Linked DNA regions of Paraglaciecola psychrophila 170. The protein of the gene in region 1 binds, or shares a complex with, the protein of each later gene. Links are inferred from orthologs where the notes say so. Each region holds a gene or a part of one and is shown in the gene's direction. Other genes may lie near its edges. The genes, in order: lolA and C427_RS11310.

The links.
Region 2: the proteins of lolA (region 1) and C427_RS11310 are in contact, whole or in part, in a cryo-EM structure (PDB 7ARM), measured with the Escherichia coli proteins. The link is inferred for Paraglaciecola psychrophila 170 from one-to-one orthologs.

Annotation. Positions count from the first base shown.
Region 1 is NC_020514.1:2,396,326-2,399,554, forward strand. The notes cover bases 154-3,049. They hold lolA (outer membrane lipoprotein chaperone LolA), read left to right. Parts: upstream 154-1,231; coding sequence 1,232-1,867; downstream 1,868-3,049. Other genes in these bases: C427_RS10485 (DNA translocase FtsK), read left to right, coding at 154-1,210; C427_RS10495 (replication-associated recombination protein A), read left to right, coding at 1,864-3,049. In the rest of the region: more of C427_RS10485, read left to right, coding at 1-153; more of C427_RS10495, read left to right, coding at 3,050-3,219; fluoride efflux transporter CrcB, read left to right, coding at 3,221-3,229. UniProt on the Escherichia coli protein: Participates in the translocation of lipoproteins from the inner membrane to the outer membrane.
Region 2 is NC_020514.1:2,580,740-2,584,045, forward strand. The notes cover bases 194-3,166. They hold C427_RS11310 (lipoprotein-releasing ABC transporter permease subunit), read left to right. Parts: upstream 194-1,048; coding sequence 1,049-2,284; downstream 2,285-3,166. Other genes in these bases: C427_RS11300 (CNNM domain-containing protein), read left to right, coding at 194-308; lolD (lipoprotein-releasing ABC transporter ATP-binding protein LolD), read left to right, coding at 324-1,049; C427_RS11315 (FdhF/YdeP family oxidoreductase), read left to right, coding at 2,373-3,166. Outside these bases: more of C427_RS11300, read left to right, coding at 1-193; more of C427_RS11315, read left to right, coding at 3,167-3,306. UniProt on the Escherichia coli protein: Part of an ATP-dependent transport system LolCDE responsible for the release of lipoproteins targeted to the outer membrane from the inner membrane.

The DNA of each region.
Region 1 (3,229 bases):
TGTTATTGGTTTAGAACTGCCAAATAAAAAACGCGACATGGTGCGTTTAAGCGAAGTAATAAGCGCCGATGTGTTTCAAGCTTCTGAGTCACCACTGACGATGGTGTTAGGCGCGGATATCTCGGGTAAACCTGTGGTGGTAGATCTGGCGAAAATGCCTCACCTTTTAGTTGCGGGTACCACCGGCTCTGGTAAGTCGGTGGGTGTTAACGTTATGATCCTTAGCCTGTTATACAAATCTACACCTGAAGATGTGCGGATGATCATGATTGATCCCAAAATGTTGGAATTATCGGTTTATGAAGGTATTCCTCATTTGTTAACTGAAGTTGTCACCGACATGAAAGAAGCTGCCAATGCACTGCGTTGGTGTGTGGGTGAGATGGAACGACGTTACAAATTGATGTCTTCCCTTGGGGTCAGGAATCTAAAAGGCTATAACACCAAAGTATTGAATGCGATTGAAGCGGGAGAGCCTATTCGCGACCCATTATGGAAGTCTGAAGAAAGCATGGAAACAGTGGCTCCTTTTTTAGCGAAACTGCCTGCGATAGTCGTAGTGGTGGATGAATTTGCCGACATGATGATGATTGTAGGTAAAAAAGTCGAAGAGTTAATTGCGCGTATTGCCCAAAAAGCGCGTGCTGCTGGTATTCATCTAGTGCTTGCAACGCAAAGACCTTCTGTTGATGTGATTACCGGTTTGATTAAAGCTAACATTCCAACCCGTATTGCGTTTCAGGTATCCTCTAAAATTGATTCTCGGACTATCCTCGATCAGGGTGGGGCAGAGGCATTGTTAGGGGCAGGGGATATGTTGTATTTACCTCCAGGAACAGGTGTGCCGACTAGAATTCATGGTGCATTTGTGGATGATCATGAAGTGCATGCTGTGGTCGCTGATTGGAAAAAGCGCGGTGCACCGCAATATATAGATGAGATTTTAAACGGTGATGCGAATACAGAGATCCTTTTACCAGGTGAACAGTCAGAAGATGCCGATCAAGAATATGATGTGTTTTATGATGAAGCAGTAGCCTTTGTGACAGAGAGTAGACGGGCATCGGTATCTGGCGTACAGCGAAAATTCAGAATTGGTTACAATCGCGCAGCAAGACTGGTTGAACAAATGGAACAAAGCGGCGTCGTAACTTCACCTGGGCATAATGGCAATCGTGAAGTATTGGCTGCTGCTGCTCCTAGAGATTAACCCTACAAGAAGTAATAATAAATGAACAAATTATACCGGCTCAAAAAGCTGATTTTATTTAGCGTAGTTTTACTAAACAGTACCTTTGCCTTAGCAACGGATATGGATGCCAAACAGCATCTAAAAATCAAGCTGGCTAAGCTTGCAACCTATGAAGCCTATTTTACGCAAACTGTGGTCGATATTGAAAATACATTGCTGCAGCAAGCCACTGGGCGGATCGTGCTCCAACAACCTAACAAGTTATATTGGGAGTTGTTTGAACCTAACGAAAGTGTGCTATTGGCTGATGGTGAAAACATTTGGAATATTGACCCCTTTTTAGAACAAGTTGTGGTTTACGCTGCTGACTCTGCACTTGAAAATAATCCGCTGATTTTATTAACTAACCCTGATAGCAGTCAATGGCAAGAGTTTGAGGTGAGTCAATCAGCTAGCCAATTTATTATTACGCCACGTGAGCTTAAAGGCGGTATCGAATCATTACGTTTGGTATTTAAAGGTGACACCTTAGTCGAGCTTGAAAGCCAAGATGGACAGCAACAAAAGAGTTTGCTGTTGTTCTCCGAAATAAAACAAAATCATTCATTACCTACTGATACTTTTATCTTTGTCATGCCTGATGGTTATGAGTTGGACGATCAGCGCTCACTATGACCGCAGAATTTGACTTTGTAGAGAATAACGACTCGGTTGCTCAGTTCGCACCGCTAGCGGCTCGTATGCGTCCTCAAGTGATTGACCAATATTTTGGTCAGCAACATATTATTGGTCCAGATAAGCCTCTAAGAGCCGCACTATTGCGTGGTCAATGTCATTCGATGATCTTGTGGGGCCCACCAGGCACAGGTAAAACCACGTTAGCTGAGTTGGTTGCCAACCATTGCCAAGCCCATATTGAACGATTATCAGCTGTCAGTAGCGGGGTTAAAGATATTCGTCAAGCCATAGACAACGCTAAACATTATGCGAGTCATCATCGCCAGCGGACCATTTTGTTTGTAGACGAAGTACACCGTTTTAATAAAAGTCAGCAAGATGCTTTTTTACCTTACATCGAAGACGGCACAGTGACGTTTATTGGTGCGACCACTGAAAACCCTTCTTTCGAACTCAACAATGCTTTGTTATCCAGAGCTAGGGTATATGTCCTTAAAGGCTTGAGCGTTGAAGATCTCAGTGACGTCATTACTCAAGCGTTAACCGATAAAGAGCGTGGTTTAGGACTTACCGGTATTACTTTAGATGACTATGCAAAGTCAATGTTGATTGATATGGCTGCAGGTGACGCAAGACGTTTGTTAAATTACTTAGAGCTCAGCGCTGACTTTTTACCAACAGACTCTATAGACAAAATAATCAGCGTAGACATGGTAAAACTCGCAGTAGGCGAAAAAGTTGCACAATATGATAAAAATGGTGATCAGTTTTACGATTTAATATCTGCTTTTCATAAGTCGGTACGTGGCTCCGCACCTGATGCTGCATTGTATTGGTACGCACGTATGTTAGTAGCCGGATGCGACCCACTTTATGTTGCTCGTCGTCTATTGGCAATTTCCACAGAAGACATTGGTAACGCTGATCCTAGGGCGATGCAAATATGCCTCAACGCATGGGATATATTTCAGCGTGTTGGACCTGCAGAAGGTGAAAGGGCGATTGCGCAAGCAACCCTCTATTGTGCGAGTGCAGCAAAAAGTAATGCGGTTTATCTGGCGTTTAATGCCGCTGTACAACACGCCAAAGATACACCTGATTCTGCGGTGCCAGAACATTTAAGAAATGCTCCGACTAGCCTGATGAAAGACTTAGGTTATGGAAAAGAATACCGTTATGCCCATAATGAAGTTCATGCTTACGCAGCTGGAGAAAACTATTTTCCCAAAGACCTGCGCGACACTCAATATTATCAACCTAGCTCCCGTGGCTTAGAAAAAAAGCTGCAAGAAAAATTAAACTTTTTAAAAGAACTCGATTTACACAGCACAGAACAAAGGTACAAATAATATGCATACA
Region 2 (3,306 bases), 180 kb from region 1 along the record:
ATGCTGACAAAGAGCTTAAGACTTACCAAAAGGATATGGTCACCATACTAAGCAGTATGTCGTTAGCCAATGCCATTGCACCCTTACATTCACAACGAGGAAATATGTTACTTATCGTGGATGAATATGGTGGTTTAGAGGGGGTGTTAACGGTTGAGGATTTAGTTGAGAGCTTGTTCGGTATTGATATCATTGATGAAAGCGACCAAGTGGTAAGCATGCGAAAATTAGCTCGAATATTGGCTAAAAGAAGAGAAAAGAAGCGTTTACGTAAGCATCAGAAAACCAACAGTTCAAATGCAAATTAGGGAAATATGCTGATTATGAGTGAGTTACTCAAATGTACCAATCTGTCCAAAGAATATAACGATGGAGAAAACAGGGTTAAGGTGCTTAAAAACATCAATTTTTCTATTAATAAAGCCGAGCAAGTTGCCATTGTAGGCAGTTCAGGCTCGGGTAAAAGTACCTTATTACACTTGCTAGGGGCTCTAGATAAACCTACCTCAGGGCAAGTGACGTTTGAACAACAAGACATATTTACTTTTAGCAGCAATCAACAAGCTCAATTTCGTAATCAATCCCTTGGTTTTGTTTATCAGTTCCATCATTTATTACCCGAGTTTAGTGCGTTAGAAAACGTCGCTATGCCTCTATTAATAGCTAAAAAAGCTATTAAACAAGCAAATGAGTCAGCCATGGCTATGTTGGATAAGGTCGGGTTATCTCACCGATACAAACATAAACCTGCTGAATTATCGGGTGGTGAACGGCAACGTGTGGCTATTGCCAGAGCTTTGGTGACCCAACCCAAATTAATACTTGCAGACGAACCGACAGGCAACCTAGATCAAAAAACCGGTGAAAGTATTTACCAGTTACTCAGTGACTTACGCGAGCAAATGCATACCAGCTTTGTGGTGGTGACCCATGATACTCAATTGGCTAAAAGATTAGACCGCTCTTTACACTTAATCGACGGCTGCTTGAGTGATGCATCCACTGAAACAATAGACATTTTAACAAACGATATAAAGGGCACTATCTAGTGCATTTGGTGTGGTTGTTAGCGTGGCGTTTCCGTTCAAATAAACGCCAGAATGGTTTTATATCATTTATTTCGGCTTCTTCAACTTTTGGGATTGGCTTAGGGTGTTTTGTGCTGATCCTGTTGTTGTCGGTAATGAACGGTTTTGAAAAAGAATTAAAAGATCGTTTGTTGTCTGTTATTCCCCATGCAGAATTTAAATCTGTTTATGCCAGTGGCATTGAAAACTGGCCTGCAGAAGTAGAAGCTTTGCAGCATCACCCCGAAGTGATTTTTGTCGAACCTTATGTAAACGCCACGGGAATGTTGCAAAAAGGCAATAACATGAAGGCGGTTGAGATGACCGCCTTAGATCCCCTTTATGCATCTGATGGTGTTATCCCAAGTTTAGTTTCAAGCGAACAATGGCAGCAATTTCAATTAGATGAAAACGCCACTATGTTAGGCATCGGCTTGATGCAAAAGTTAGATTTGGTAGTCGGTGATAAAGTACAAATTTTATTGCCTCAGCTATCAGAAGATTTTAGTTTAAGTGCCCCAAAAACTCTGCGACTAAATATCATTGCCAGTTTAGATATGGGCGGTGAACTGAGTAATCATATTGGCTATATGCATATGTCTCTGGCTGCACAGGCACAAAATATTAAGTATGGTGCCCAGGGAATACGTTTAAGATATCGAGATGCTTTTAGTGCAAGGGAATTAACACGTGAAATTGGCTATAAATTAACACCTGAAGTATATATGTCGGATTGGACTATTAACGATGGCAATCTGTATCAAGATATTCAGTTGGTGAGGGCGGTGGTGTATATCGCATTAAGTTTGGTCATCGCCGTGGCGTGTTTTAACATTGTTTCTACCCTAGTGATGGCGGTTAACGAAAAGCAAAGCGAAATTGCGATGCTTAAAAGTATGGGGGCAAAAAACAGCCTGATTATTTCAGTTTTCATGTTACAAGGTACATTTAATGGCCTGATTGGCACAATAGTAGGCGTAATATTTGGGGTTTTGGCGGCGACTAATTTAGCCGCTATTGCGAGTTTTATTGAAGATTTGTTAGGTGTACAATTCTTATCAGGCGATGTTTATTTTATTAATTTTTTGCCTTCAGAATTAAACTGGAATGAAGTTTATTTTACCGCTCTCATTGCTATAGTTTTGAGCATTTTAGCCACACTTTATCCAGCAATAAAAGCCGCGAGAATTAATCCTGCAAAAGTCTTGGGGCACTAATTTTTTATCTACAGCAAAATTAACAACGATAGTCATAATAATAGTGGTGCTGGGCGCTGCTGTATATTCTGAGTTAGAGGAAATTTAGATGACAAAAAACACTATTGAAGTAAAAAACTTGCAAGTAACCAAACAAAAAGACTGGGCAGCAGGGTTAACGGCTGTTGTGTCTGCATATAAAAATGTCAGTACTAAAGTTGGTCCCATTAAAGGTACTAGATTACTCACTCAACTCAATCAAATTGAAGGCTTTGACTGTCCCGGTTGTGCTTGGCCAGATCCCTTATTAAAGCGTTCGACCTTTGAATTTTGTGAAAATGGCGCCAAAGCCATAGCAGATGAAGCCACGTCAAAACGGGCAACATCAGCATTTTTTGAGCAACATAGTATTGAAGATTTAAAATACAAGTCTGATCGTTGGTTAAATGATCAAGGACGTTTAGTTGAACCGTTATTTCTAGCTGAAGGTGCTAAACATTATCAACCCATCAGTTGGTCAGATGCCCTCGAACTGATTGCAAAAAATTTAAGTCAACTCGACTCACCCAACCATGCTGCCTTTTATACATCTGGGCGCACCAGTAATGAAGCTGCGTTTTTGTATCAGTTATTTGTTCGTCAATTTGGTACTAATAATTTACCCGATTGTTCAAACATGTGTCATGAGTCCAGCGGTGTTGGATTAACTGAAACCATCGGTGTGAGTAAAGGTACGGTGTCATTACACGATTTAGAAAATAGCGAAGCTATTTTTATTTTTGGGCAAAATCCCGGATCAAACCACCCACGAATGCTGACTTCACTACAAGCCGCTAAACGTCAAGGTGCTAAAATTGTCGCTATTAATCCGTTAGATGAAGCGGGTTTAAAACGTTTTAAAAACCCACAAGAAGCGGAGGGTCTTATTGGTGCGGGTACTGCGTTACGGGATTTGTATTTGCCAGTGAAAATAAACGGTGACGTGGCTTTTCTTAAAGGATTGTGTAAAGCATTAATTGAAAGAGATGCAGCTGGGCAAGATG